DNA from 3 places in the Streptomyces sp. NPDC045846 genome. Region 3 is predicted to be linked to each of the others. Evidence: riboswitches for the same ligand, from Rfam matches in the RefSeq annotation. Region 3 holds a riboswitch; each other region holds the start of a gene.

Region 1 (4,453 bases), on a different contig from region 3:
CCGCTGCTCGGCGCCGCGTTCCGCTGGCTGGACCGGGTCGATCCCGGCCCGTGGCGCAACCTCCTGTTCGCCCTGTCGTGGGGCGCCTGCGCCGCCGCCCTGGTCGCGATCATCGCCAACTCGTTCGCGACGCGCTGGATAGCCACGGCCACCGCCGACCCGTCCTCCGCCGACCATCTGGGCGCCAGCGTCATAGCGCCCATCGTCGAGGAGAGCGCGAAGGCGGTGGCCGTCCTGCTGCTGTTCCTCTTCCGCAGACGCGACTTCAAGGGGATCGTCGACGGCGTCGTCTTCGCCGGTTTCACCGCCACCGGCTTCGCCTTCACCGAGAACATCCTGTACCTGGGCAACGCCTTCGGAGAGGACCAGGCCAGCCACAGCGGGGGCCTCGCCTCGACCACGGCGGCGACGTTCTTCGTACGGGTCGTCATGTCGCCGTTCGCGCACCCCCTGTTCACCGTGCTGACCGGCATCGGCTTCGGCATGGCCGCGCTCGCGCCGCCCGGCAGGCGGCTGCGCCGGGTCGCCTTCCCGCTGCTGGGCCTGGTGTGCGCGATGGGCATGCACGCCCTGTGGAACAGTTCGACGCTGTTCGGGGTGTACGGCTTCTACATCGTGTACGGGGCCTTCATGGTGCCGGTGTTCGGGCTGCTGACCTGGCTCGCGATCTGGAGCCGCCAGCGCGAGCTGCGGACGATCGCCGCCGAGCTGCCCGCGTACGCCGCGGCCGGCTGGCTCGGTCCCGCCGAGCCGCTCGCGCTGTCCTCGATGCGGGCCCGCGCCACAGCCCGCGACTTCGCGCACCACCGCTTCGGCGGGAAGCCCGCGGCACGGGCGGTCGCCGAGTACGAGGCGTTCGCGACCGCGCTCGCCTTCCTGCGCCACCGCGCCTACCGCAGCGCGGGAGCCACCGGCCCTGGGCCCGACTTCGCGGCCCGCGAGCAGGAGCTGCTCCACCATCTGTGGGAGCGCAAGCCGGTCGCAGCCCCGGCGCTGCTGTACGCGGCGGGCGCGACGGGCCGGATCTGGCTGCCCCCACAGCCGGGCCCCCCGCACCCCTACACCCAGCACGTGCAGTACACGCCCTACGCTCCGCATCCCCCCTACAACCAACCAGCCCCGGCCCACCACAACCCGTACTTGCACTGACCCCAGACCAAAACGGGCCAAGGGGCGCGGGGAACTGCGCGAGCAAGCGGTCACGGCCCGCAGACGAAAGAGGGGTTCAGGGGCGCGGGGAACTGCGCGAGCAACCACCCACGCCGGACGGACGACAGCGCATCAAGGGGCGCGAGGAACTGCGCGAAACGGGCCACCCCGCAGGGCCACCTCAGGGATTGAGGCCCTTCGACTGAAGCCAGGCCATGGGATCGATACCCGTACCGGACGGCGTGTGCACCTCCAGGTGCAGATGCGGCCCGGTCACATTCCCCGTCGCACCGACGCGCCCGATGACATCCCCCGCCGCCACCTGCTGCCCCACCGACACCGCGAGGGACGACTGGTGGCAGTACCAGAGCTCGCTGCCGTCGTCGAGCGCGATGACCGTGCGGTAGCCGTACGCCCCCGCCCAGCCCGCCGACTTGATCGTCCCGGAGTGGATCGCCTTGAGCGGCGTACCCGTCGGGGCCGCGAAGTCGAGGCCGGTGTGGTGGCCGGAGGACCACATCGAGCCGGCCTCGCCGAACGTGGAGGTGAGCGTGTACGAGCCCACCGGCAGCGAGTAGCTCGCGGCCAGCTTGGCGAGCCGCTCCTCCTCCGCCTTCTTCGCCGCGGCCTCCTCGGCCGCCTTCTTGTCGGCCGCGGCCTGGGCGGTGGCCGCGTCCTGCTTGGCCTTGGCCTCGGCGGCCGCCTTCTCGGCGGCGGCCTTCTGCGCGGCCGCCTTCGCCTCGGCCGCCGCACCGGCCTTCTGCTGCTCGGCCTGCTGGAGGATGCGGGCGCGCAGCGCCTCACCGGCGTCGGTGGCGCCCTGTTCGGCCTCGGCGGTGGACAGGCCGGCCATGGTGAGCGGCGCGGCGGCGATCTTCTGGTCGGCCCGGGCCGCGGCGGTCTTCGGGGCGTCCGCGCCGTGCGCGACGAGTTCGCCGACGCCGGGCAGCGACCCGAGGTCGGGCAGGTTGTCCTTGACGGAGTCGGGCAGGGATATGGAGACCGGCGGCTTGGTCTGCGCGGTGGCCATGCCGCCCGCGCCGACCGCGGCTATGACGCCGACGCCGAGGACGGTGGAGCTGCGGGCGAGGCCGCCGCGCTGCTTGGCCACCCGGTGGCGGCCGCGTACCGGGCGGACGGACTCCTCGGTCGGGTCCCACTCCTCCCAGCTCTCGGTCTCGCCGGGTACGTCCCCGTACAGCGAATGCGGAGGCATGGGGGTGTCGAGGGCAGGCTCGTTGGACGCCACGAAGGCGCGCTCCTTTCCTTCCTTCTCGCCTACCGGGTTAGCTGACGGGTTCGGAGCAGGAAGGTCTCCTACGAGCGCCCGGGAAGGCGCCCGATTCACCCCAAGTTGGTGGTTCCCCGGTTCCCTTGCGGAATTCGGCGCAGGCGCGCGGCGCCGCCTTGGCGGCGGCTGGGACGACCGCGCTGCGTTATCGAACGTTAATAGACAGCAGGGGTGGTTTCCAAGCCGTTCCCACTGATCGTTAACGGTCCTGGCCTGGACTTACCGCACCATAGCCGGGCCAAGCCGGGCGAGTTGACGGCTCCTCGGGGTCACGCGCGTCACACTCCATTTCTGACGGTGTGTCAATTGTTATGCGCAGCGACACCCTTCGGGCACGCACCGTGAGCGCCTCATTTCACGATCCTGACGGTGCGCCGCCGCTCGGGCTGCCCCTCGCTCGGCCGGGTCACCGCGAGCAGCGCCATGTCGTCGCTCGCGCCGCCGCCCGTGTACCGGCGCACGTCGTCGACGAGCGCGTCCAGGACCTCCTCCGGGCCGGGGAAGATCGCCCCGCGCAGCCGGGTGCCCGGGTCGTAGAAGACTCCCTCGGCGTCCCGCGCCTCGGACAGGCCGTCGGTGTAGAGGAGCAGCGTCGACCCGGCGGGAAAGGGGTGCGGATCGGACCGGTCCGGCCACACCCCGAGGTCCGCCATGCCGAGCGGCAGCGCGGGCTCGCTCGGCACGAGGGTGTCGAGGGAGCCGTCCGCGTGCAGCAGGAACGGCTCGGGGTGCCCCCGGTTCACCAGACGTACGGTGCCGTCGCCGCGCGGGATCTCGGCGAGCAGCGCGGTGGTGAACCCCTCGACCGCGTCGAGCCGGTCGCGGCGGGTGCCCTCGCGGGCCAGCGCCCGCTCCAGGCGCTGGGTCACCGCCTCCAGGGACGACTCGTGCTCGGCGGCCTCGCGGAAGGCGCCGATCACCACGGCGACGGCCTCCACCGCCTGGAGGCCCTTGCCGCGTACGTCACCGACGATGAGCCGCACCCCGTACGGGGTGTCCTGCACGGCGAACAGGTCACCGCCGATGAAGGCGTCCGCCTGCGCCGCCTCGTACCGCGCGGCCACGTGGAGGCCGCCGATCCGGGCCGCGGGCGTGGGCAGGACGGCGCGCTGCGCTGTCTCGGCGATGACGCGGGCCGAGGCGAGCTGCTCGTCGCTGCGGCGCAGGATGCGGTTGATGACGAGGGCCAGGGCACCCACCGTCAGCACGGTGAACAGCTCGCTGGCGCCTTCACCCAGGTTGGGAAGATCGTGTATGAACCAGAGCGCCACCACCGCGAGCATCGAGCCCAGGCCGATGGCGGCGGTGGCGCGGGCCGAGTGGAACGGGGCGGCGATCACGGGGGCGCCGGCGAACAGCGCGGCGAACGTCAGGTCGGGCGGGGTCGAGGCGTCGGAGACGAAGCCGACGACGATGAGCAGTACGGGTAGCGCCCGTACCAGGCGCCCGTCGCCCTCCGCTGCCTGCCGCACCCGTCCAGCCTGGCGCCTTCCGGCCGCCCCGGCGACTCGGCGCGCCCAAGCGGGTGCCGGTCAGTGGCGGCGGCAGCGGTGCGGGCCCGGGCGTCCCCGGGCGCAGCTCCCTGGGGTGTGGCGGTGGTTCGCGCCCCGATCGGGCACGCACGGCAGCTCGACCCAGCCGCCGCGGTTCAGTCGGCAGCCGTGCGCGGGGGCCGCGGTCCCGGCGGCCGGCACCCGGGCGACCGGGGCGGGCCCGGCCGTCTTCTCACAGCCGCTCAGGACGAGCGCGCAGACGACGAGCAGCAGCACGGCAGGCACCTTCCGCCGTGTCCTTCGCTGTCCCGACCGCGTCGCCGCTCTCCCGTGCTCACTCATGGCGAGCGCGAGACTACTCCGCGCACGTGCTCCCGGTGGCGGCCGGACCGTCGGTGAGGTGCCGCTCGGCGTACACCGTCAGGGCGTCCCGGACGAATTCCGCCGTCCCCTCGCCGTGCTTGTCGTAGTTGACGCCGAAGCGCGGGTCCTCGACGTACATCCGGCCGAGGCCGATGAC
Region 2 (4,453 bases), on a different contig from region 3:
CCGTCGCGATGAACTCGCCCCCGACCGTGGCGGCCAGTCCGACCCGGTCGACGTAGTCGTGATGGGTGAAGCGGTGGACGTCCTTCGCGGAGAGCCGGGGGTAGGGCGCGAAGAAGCGGTAGTACTTCGACTCGTCCGAGACCAGCTCGTAGAAGGAGACCAGCCGCTCGGCGTCCTCGGTGGTGATGGGCCGGATACGCGCGGTGCCGCCGTCGCGCAGCACCACGTCGGCCTCCCAGTGAGCGGGGTACGCGGGGTCGGACGCCGTCGTCATACCGAAAGCGTACGGGTCGCGCGGCCGTGCGGGGCGGGGCAAGGTGGGGAGGGCCGATCGGCGGGACACTGGGGCCTATGGTCGGTACGAGCACCGCGCACCACATGAGAGACTGGTCTAGACAACCGTCAGAGATTTCGAAGGGCAACACCATGGCTGAGCGCCGCGTCAACGTCGGCTGGGCCGAGGGCCTGCACGCCCGCCCCGCGTCCATCTTCGTCCGTGCCGCCACGGCCGCCGGAGTCCCCATGACCATCGCCAAGGCCGACGGCAACCCGGTCAACGCCGCGTCCATGCTCGCGGTGCTCGGCCTGGGTGCGCAGGGCGGCGAGGAGATCGTGCTGGCCTCCGACGCCGAGGGCGCGGACGCCGCGCTCGACCGGCTGGCCAAGCTGGTCGCCGAGGGTCTCGAGGAGCTCCCCGAGACCGTCTGATCCGGTCGACGTCACGTCGAAGGACCGCCGCTTCCGCATCGGGGAGAGGCGGTCCTTTCGTTTTCCCCGCCCCGGGCCGACAGCTTTGACGGATTGCGCGAAAGACCGCCGGGCCCCGAATTCCGGGCAGCGAAATGCGGCCGCGCTTTTCGCCTCCTTTGTATACGGCACCCCTGTTAAGCGCGGGCGCTCGCGGTGTTGACGGGAGGTTGCGGAGTTCTCACGGCCGCGGCCCCGCGCAGCCGATGGGCGGAAAAGGATCGCTCGGCGTGCAGGGCGGTGAGCGAGCGGGCGCGTTCGGCGTCGCCGCGGGCCACCGCGTCGGTGATGGCGCCGCGTTCGGCCCAGGTCTCCACCGGGCGGACCGTCCCGTCGACCACGTACATCCAGGCGACCTTGTGCCGCACCTGCGTGAGCAGCGCGATGAGTCCGGGGCTCGCGGAGGCCTGGGCCAGCGTCTCGTGGAACCAGCCGCCCAGTGAGCGCAGATCCTCGCCCTGACCGCGCCTGGCCCGGTCCTGACCTAGCCTCACCAGGCCGCGCAGCACCTTGAGATGGGCCTCGCCCCGGCGCCCGGCGGCCCGCGCGGCGGCCAACGGCTCCAGGAGCGCGCGCAGTTCGAGGAGGTCGGCGGCCTCCAGCTCGGTGGGCTCGGCCACACAGGCGCCCGCGTGCCTGCGGGTGGTCACGAAGCCCTCGGACTCCAGGGTGCGCAGGGCCTCGCGGACCGGCACGCGGGAGACCCCGTACCGGCGCGCGAGGACCTCCTCGGCGAGCCGGCCGCCGCGCTCGAAGACACCCGAGACAATGTCGTCGCGGATTGCCGTGCATACCGAATGCGCCGGAATGCGCATGGCCGAACCTCCGCCTGATCCCCGCGCAACGCGGTCGATGGACGTCTTTTCCGCGACTCTATGGCAGCCCTTGTTAATTCCCGGTGACGGGCCGGAACCGATGGATTTCTTCCGGCCAACGACGAAGGCCCCCGGCTGTGTGCCGGAGGCCTTCGGTGCGCGCGGGTACGTCCTAGACGTTGACGCCGTGCGAGCGCAGATAGGCGACGGGGTCGATGTCCGAGCCGTACTGCGGGCCCGTGCGGGCCTCGAAGTGCAGGTGCGGGCCGGTGGTGTTGCCGGTGTCGCCCGACAGCGCGATCTGCTGGCCGGGCTCGACGGACTGGCCGACGGAGACCTGGATGACCGAGAGGTGGCCGTACTGGGTGTACGTGCCGTCGTTCATCCGGATCACGATGTTGTTGCCGTACGCCCCGCCCCAGCCCGCCTCGACGACGGTGCCCAGGCCGACGGCGTGCACCGAAGTGCCGCTCGCCGCGTGGAAATCGATGCCGGTGTGGCTGCCCGACGACCAGATCGAGCCGCCGGTCTTGTAGCCGGTGGACACATAGCTGTCGGATATGGGGGCCACGAAGGTGTTGAGGCGCTTGCGCTCGGCCTCGCGCGCGGCCCGCTCCTTGGCCTCGCGGTCCTCCTTGGCCCGCTGCTCCGCCTTGGCCTTGGCGGCCGCCTCGGCCTCGGCCTTCGCCCGGGCCTTCACGGCGGCCTGCTTCTGCGCGTCGGCCTGGGCGCCCAGCTGGTCCGCGAGGGTGTCGCCGATGACGATGGCCTGGGTGAGGCCGGTGTCGGCGGTGGCGCTCGGGGCGGCGACGGCCGGGGAGGCGAGGGTGCCTACGACTCCGGCGGTGGCGAGGGTGGCGATGCCCGCGATGTTCGCGCTGCGGCGCGTCATGCGGCTGGGCGCGCGGTGCTTCCCGGTGGCACGGGTGAACGCCATGGAGTGGCGGTGTCCTTTCCTTCCATCTCGCCTACCGGGTTAGCTGACGGGTTCGGAGCAGGAAGGTCTCCTACGGGCTCCTCCGCGGGCGGAGGCGTCCGATTCACCCCAGGGACTGAGTGGGTCCCCGGCTCCCCTGGCTCGCGCCATCGGGGACTCGGCGATCACTGTCCGGTGCCGCGGCTGCGACGGGTGGTGACGGACAGCGGGACCGACGCTAGACGGCTGATCTTTCAATCACCAAACACACACAGGATTTTGTAGCGCACGCCACATGACAGACAGGCAACCTCCCCAATAAACCGGACATAAGGGGGGACCCCGGCGGCGCATCCGCCACCGGGGTCCCCTGTGTCTCCGCTCGCGCGGGCCTCAATCAGCCGGTGACGACGGTCACTTCACCGATTCCGAGCGCCCGGACGGGCTCCTCGATCTGCGCGGCGTCGCCCACGAGCACGGTGACGAGCCGGTCGGCCGGGAAGGCGTTGACGACGGCCGCCGTCGCCTCCACGGTGCCGGTCTCGGCGAGCAGCGCGTACAGCTGGGCCTGGTAGTCGTCCGGCAGGAACTGCTCGACCTGGTCGGCCAGCGTCGCCGCGACGGCCGCGGCCGTCTCGTACTTGAGCGGCGCGACGCCGACCAGGTTCTGCACGGCCGTCTCGCGCTCGGCGTCGGTGAGGCCCTCCGCGGCCAGCGTGCGCAGCACCTTCCACAGGTCGTCGAGGGCCGGGCCGGTGTTCGGGGTGTCGACCGAGCCGCTGATGGCGAGCATCGCGGCGCCGCCGTCCGGCCCCGAGCGCAGCACCTGGCCGAACGCGCGCACCCCGTAGGTGTAGCCCTTCTCCTCGCGCAGCACGCGGTCGAGGCGGGAGGTCAGGGTGCCGCCCAGGCAGTACGTGCCGAGCACCTGGGCCGCCCAGACCCGGTCGTGCCGGTCGGCGCCGATGCGGCCGATGAGCAGCTGGGTCTGGACCGCGCCGGGGCGGTCCACGATGACGACCCGGCCGGTGTCGTCGGCGGTGATCGGCGGGACGGGGCGCGGCTCCGCGGGGTCGCCCGTCCAGTCGCCCAGGGTGTCCGCGAGGATCGCGTCGAGGTCGGTGCCCGACAGGTCGCCGACAACCACGGCCACCGTCGTCGCGGGCCGCACGTACGCCTCGTAGAAGGCGCGCACCGCGGCGGCGTCGATCGGGGCGACGGTCTCCTCGGTGCCCTGGCGGGGCCGGGACATGCGCGCGGAGGCCGGGAACAGCTCCTTGGAGAGCTGCTTGGCGGCCCGCCGGGCCGGGTTGGCCTGCTCGTGCGGGATCTCGTCGAGCCGGTTGCGCACCAGCCGCTCGATCTCGGAGTCGGCGAACGCGGGGGCCCGCAGCGCCTCGGCGAGCAGCGAGAGCGCCTTGGGCAGCCGCGAGACCGGCACTTCGAGGGAGACCCGCACGCCGGGGTGGTCGGCGTGTGCGTCGATGGTGGCGCCGCACCGCTCCAGCTCGGCGGCGAACTCCTCGGCCGAGTGCTTGTCGGTGCCCTCGGTCAGGGCGCGCGCCATGATGGTGGCGACGCCGTCGAGGCCCTCGGGCTCGGCGTCCAGCGGGGCCGCGAGGAAGATCTCCACGGCGACGACCTGCTGGCCGGGCCGGTGGCAGCGCAACACGGTCACGCCGTTGGCGAGCGTGCCGCGCTCGGGGGCCGGGAAGGCCCACGGCGTGGGGGTGCCGGCGGCCGGCTGCGGGTGGAACTCCATGGTCACGACAGCGTCCGTCACTGGCCCGCCTCTTCTTCCTCTTCGTTGCCTGCCTCGGGTGCCGCGATGGGCTCGTACACCAGGACCGCCCGGTTGTCGGGGCGCAGCGTCGCCGCGGCGACCGCCTTGACCTCGGCGGCGGTGATGTCCAGGACGCGGTCGACCGCGGTCAGGGCGAGCTGCGGGTCGCCGAACAGCACGGCGTACCGGCAC
Region 3 (4,453 bases):
GTGCCAGGCGCGTCCGGTCGCGCCCTTGTCCTCGCGGTGCTTGTCGGCCGCGCCCGGGTCGACGACGGTGAAGCCGGTCTCCCCCGGGAACTGCATGTGCAGGTGCTCGCGGGCCAGCTTCTCGATGTACGCGTCGTCCTGGAGCCGCGCCTTCTCGTCCCGCAGCCGCTCGACCGCTTGCTGGGCGTCGGCGGCCTTGCGCTGCTGGTCGGAGATGTCGGCGCGCTGCGAGACGTACTGCCGCATCGGGTAGGCGAGGGCCACGATCAGGGAGCAGAGCACCAGGGCGAGGAGGGCCGCCCGGCCGGTGAGCCGGGAGCGGCGGGCCTGGCGCTTGCTCTGCGAGCGGTAGACGCGGGCGGCGGTCTGCTCGCCGAGCACCTTGAGCCGGGCCGCGGTGGAGAACCGGTCGCGGTCACCGCCCTTGGCGTTCTTGCCCATCGCTCTCCCGCCTCCCCGTTACACACGGACGTCCCCGGACACGGTACGGGACCGCGGCCGGGGACGTACGTACGACTGGCTAGGGCGTCAGCCCTTCACGACGTCAGCCCTTGAAGCGGGGGAACGCGCTGCGGCCCGCGTACACGGCGGCGTCGTCGAGGATCTCCTCGATGCGCAGCAGCTGGTTGTACTTGGCGACGCGGTCCGAGCGGGCCGGGGCGCCGGTCTTGATCTGGCCGCAGTTCACCGCGACGGCGAGGTCGGCGATGGTGACGTCCTCGGTCTCGCCGGAGCGGTGCGACATCATGCACTTGAAGCCGTTGCGCTGGGCCATCTCGACGGCGTCCAGGGTCTCGGTCAGCGAACCGATCTGGTTGACCTTGACGAGCAGGGCGTTGGCGGAGCCCTCCTCGATGCCGCGCGACAGGCGCTCGGGGTTGGTCACGAACAGGTCGTCACCGACGATCTGGACCTTGGAGCCCAGGCGCGAGGTGATGGTGTTCCAGCCGGCCCAGTCGTCCTCGAACAGCGGGTCCTCGATGGAGACCAGCGGGTACGCGGAGACGAGCTCCTCGTAGTACTCGGTCATCTCGGCGGCCGAGCGGGACTTGCCCTCGAACTCGTACTTGCCGTCCTTGTAGAACTCGGACGCGGCGACGTCGAGCGCGAGCGCGATGTCCTTGCCCGGGGCGTAACCGGCTTCCTTGATGGCCTCGAGGATGAGGTCGAGGGCGGCGCGGTTGGACTCCAGGTTCGGCGCGAAGCCGCCCTCGTCACCGAGGCCGGTGGACAGGCCCTTGCGCTTCAGGACGCTCTTGAGCGTGTGGTAGACCTCGGCACCCCAGCGAAGGGCCTCGGAGAAGGACTCCGCGCCGATCGGGGCGATCATGAACTCCTGGATGTCCACGTTGGAGTCGGCGTGCGACCCGCCGTTGAGGATGTTCATCATCGGGACGGGCAGCAGGTGCGCGTTGGGGCCGCCCAGGTAGCGGAACAGCGGCAGGTCGCTGGCCTCGGAGGCGGCGTGCGCGACGGCGAGGGAGACGCCGAGGATGGCGTTGGCGCCGAGCGAGCCCTTGTTGTCCGTGGCGTCCAGGTCGAACATGGCCTGGTCGATCAGGCGCTGCTCGGTGGCGTCGTAGCCGACGAGCTCCGGGCCGATCTGCTCGATGACGGCGAGGACGGCCTTCTCGACACCCTTGCCGCCGTAGCGGTTCGGGTCGCCGTCGCGGAGCTCGATGGCCTCGAAGGCACCGGTGGAGGCGCCGGACGGAACTGCAGCACGGCCGGTGCTGCCGTCGTCGAGGCCGACCTCGACCTCGACCGTGGGGTTGCCTCGGGAGTCCAGGATTTCCCGGGCTACGACGACGTCGATGGACGGCACGAGCATCTCCTTCTGGGATGTGACGCTAGATGTGACGCAAGCAGTGCAGGGACATGCGGGGTCGCTTCGCCTTGCGACAAGAGCCTAACCGGCTCTGGAGCTCCGGCCAGCCGAGTGCCCGCCTCCTGGGACGAAAAAGGGCCCAAGGACCCTGATTCCCGGGCAAAGGACCACAACACTACTGCCCGGTAATGACGAAGCCCCGGCCCGGCGCGTACGGGGGGAACGCGCCGGGCCGGGGCGGCCTGAAGGGGGCGGGACTCAGCCGAGGTGCAGCTTCTGGCCCGGGAAGATCAGGTTCGCGTCCTTGACGATGTCCTTGTTCAGGTCGAACAGCTTCTGCCAGCCGCCCTTGACGCCGTTGGCCGCGGCGATGTTGCCGAGCGTGTCGCCGGACTTGACGGCGTACTCGCCGTTGCCCTGCTTGACCGGCTCGCTGCGCTGCTCGTCGCGGCTGGCCTTCGGCGCCGACTCGGCGCGCTCGGACTTCTGCTGCGGCTGGGCCTGCTGCTTCGGCTTGGACGGCTTCGACGGCTTCGACGAGGACGAGGAACCGGAGGTGTCCACGTCGGCCTTGCCGCCGCCCGAGGTCAGGTTGCCCGCACCGGCGCAGGACCAGGCACCCGGGCCCTGCATCGCGAGCAGCTTCTCGGCGGTGGCTATCTGCTGGCCCTTGGTGGCCAGGTCGGCGCGCGAGGCGTACTGGGTGCCGCCGGCGGCGGCCCAGGAGGACTGCGAGAACTGCAGGCCGCCGTAGTAGCCGTTGCCGGTGTTGATGGACCAGTTGCCGCCGGACTCGCACTGGGCGACGGCGTCCCAGGTCTGGACGGAGGCGGCGGAGGCGTTGCCCGCCGCCATCAGCGGGGCGGCCACGGCGGCGCCGGTGACACCGGCCAGCGTGGCGACACGGACGGCCTTGGACGGGCGGCGGTGCTTGCCCTTGCCGGAAAGCAGCATGGAGGTTCTCCTCACCGACGCCTGCGAGGTGAGCTGTCGGGTTCGGGCGTGAGCTGCCCGGCCGAGCGTCGGTGCGCCCGTCTTCACCCCAAGCCGGTTCCGGCAGTCATGTGAACTGCTGGGCCCGGCGCCTACCTTGGGTCCCCCGCTCCTGCCTACGGCGCATAAGCGTCGACTGTTCCCTCCGGCCGACGGCAGGATTCGGCGTGCTCGGTCGAAGGGGCTCGCGGTGACGAGCGAGAACGACGAAAACACACGCCCCGCCAATGTTCAAAGACGCACATCGCGGAGAAATCCCCCCTACTTGCGGCGACACAAGGGATGTTTCCGCAGGTGAGGGGCGGGACGGACGGACCGGGCAGACGGGACACGCCAGTTGGGGCGAAGAGACCCATGTCTCACTTGCGCAGAACGGACATAGGCCCGCGAACTAACCCTGCTTCGGCGCCGAGTTCGGGGTCGCGGCGGCGGCCGCCGTGGCCTTCAGGTCCAGGCTCTGGCCAGGCAGGATGAGGTTCGGGTCGGTGCCGATGAGGTGCTCGTTGGCGTGGTAGAGCGCGGGCCAGCCGCCCTCGATCTTGTTCGCGTCGGCGATGGCCGAGAGATTGTCGCCGGGGCGCACGGTGTAGTCGCCGCTCGCGGGAAGGGTGTTACCGGTCTCACGTGAGGCACCGTCACCTCGCGAGGGGTGCTGCCCCGCGTCGCGGCCGTCGGCCGGACTGCCCGGAGCGCCCGGCTCGGTCCGGCCGGCCGGCGCGCCCGAGGGGGTGCCGCCCGGAGCCGTGCCCGCGCTCTCCTCGGGCGAGGGCGCCCCGCGGTGCTTGCCGGGGGCCGCGGGGGTGGAGGCGGACGGCGCCGGGGACTTGGGCGGGTCGCTCGGCTTGGGGGCGCCCGGCGCGGGCGTGGCGGGCGCGGAGCCGCCCGGCGCCGGGGTGGCGCCCGGCGTCTTGGCCGGCGGGGTGCCGGGGGTCGCGGGGAGGGGCGCGGTCGTGCCGTCCGAGGTGTCGGGCACGCCCGGGTCGACGTTGGCCGAGCCGCCGCCCTTGGCGAGCCCGGCGCCGCTGCCGCAGTTCGCGAAGGCCCCCGGGCCCTTGGCCGCGAGCACCTTCTCGGCCACGGCTATCTGCTGGGCGCGGCTGGCCAGGTCGGCGCGCTGGGCGTACTCCGTGCCGCCGTACGCCTCCCATGTGGGCTGCGAGAACTGGAGGCCGCCGTACAGGCCGTTGCCGAGGTCGGCGCTCCACAGCCCGCCCGACTCACAGGCCGCGACCTGGTTCCAGGTGCTCGCGTCCGCGGCGTTCGCGCCGGTCGCGGCGAGCAGGGGAAGGGCGATGGCCGAGCCGGTCACTCCCGCCGCGACGACGAGAGCGGGTGCCTGGCGGGGTCGACGATGCCGTCCATTCCCGGAGCGCATGAATAAGGCCTTCCGTGTGACTGCTGAGCCGAATGAACGGTGAACGTAGCCGTACTCGAACGCCTGTCACAAGTCGATGCACCAGAGATCACATAAAAGTCACAGTCTTGACGGTCCGTCAGTTCCGGCCCGGTCCCGGCCGGTCAGCGGGGCGGCGTGAACTGGACCGGCAGGGTGCGCAGTCCGCGCATGATGAGCCCGCCGCGCCAGCGCAAATCGTCAGGTTCCGCCCCCAGCCGCAGGTCAGGAAGGCGCCG

What was found. A riboswitch is a leader RNA that binds a small molecule or an ion and turns the genes downstream of it on or off. The one in region 3 is predicted to bind cyclic di-AMP.
Region 1: linked by a shared signal. The riboswitch ahead of AC07F3_RS37590 (M23 family metallopeptidase) and the one ahead of AC07F3_RS29485 (transglycosylase family protein) in region 3 are both predicted to bind cyclic di-AMP.
Region 2: linked by a shared signal. The riboswitch ahead of AC07F3_RS31025 (M23 family metallopeptidase) and the one ahead of AC07F3_RS29485 (transglycosylase family protein) in region 3 are both predicted to bind cyclic di-AMP.

The regions. Positions count from the first base shown of each region.
Region 1 is NZ_JBWKKJ010000021.1:19,562-24,014, forward strand. It holds gene AC07F3_RS37585 (PrsW family intramembrane metalloprotease) at 1-1,149, shown strand, start outside; gene AC07F3_RS37590 (M23 family metallopeptidase) at 1,331-2,398, opposite strand; cyclic di-AMP (ydaO/yuaA leader) riboswitch at 2,410-2,548, opposite strand; gene AC07F3_RS37595 (PP2C family protein-serine/threonine phosphatase) at 2,791-3,912, opposite strand; gene AC07F3_RS37600 (hypothetical protein) at 3,973-4,218, opposite strand; gene AC07F3_RS37605 (MerR family transcriptional regulator) at 4,289-4,453, opposite strand, start outside.
Region 2 is NZ_JBWKKJ010000012.1:129,130-133,582, reverse strand. It holds gene AC07F3_RS31040 (bifunctional acetate--CoA ligase family protein/GNAT family N-acetyltransferase) at 1-274, opposite strand, end outside; gene AC07F3_RS31035 (HPr family phosphocarrier protein) at 427-708, shown strand; gene AC07F3_RS31030 (GntR family transcriptional regulator) at 885-1,562, opposite strand; gene AC07F3_RS31025 (M23 family metallopeptidase) at 1,735-2,499, opposite strand; cyclic di-AMP (ydaO/yuaA leader) riboswitch at 2,513-2,672, opposite strand; gene AC07F3_RS31020 (M16 family metallopeptidase) at 2,876-4,240, opposite strand; gene AC07F3_RS31015 (M16 family metallopeptidase) at 4,258-4,453, opposite strand, start outside.
Region 3 is NZ_JBWKKJ010000011.1:103,413-107,865, forward strand. It holds gene AC07F3_RS29475 (FtsB family cell division protein) at 1-441, opposite strand, end outside; gene eno (phosphopyruvate hydratase) at 545-1,831, opposite strand; gene AC07F3_RS29485 (transglycosylase family protein) at 2,087-2,782, opposite strand; cyclic di-AMP (ydaO/yuaA leader) riboswitch at 2,786-2,955, opposite strand; gene AC07F3_RS29490 (transglycosylase family protein) at 3,213-4,196, opposite strand; gene AC07F3_RS29495 (cytochrome P450 family protein) at 4,340-4,453, opposite strand, start outside.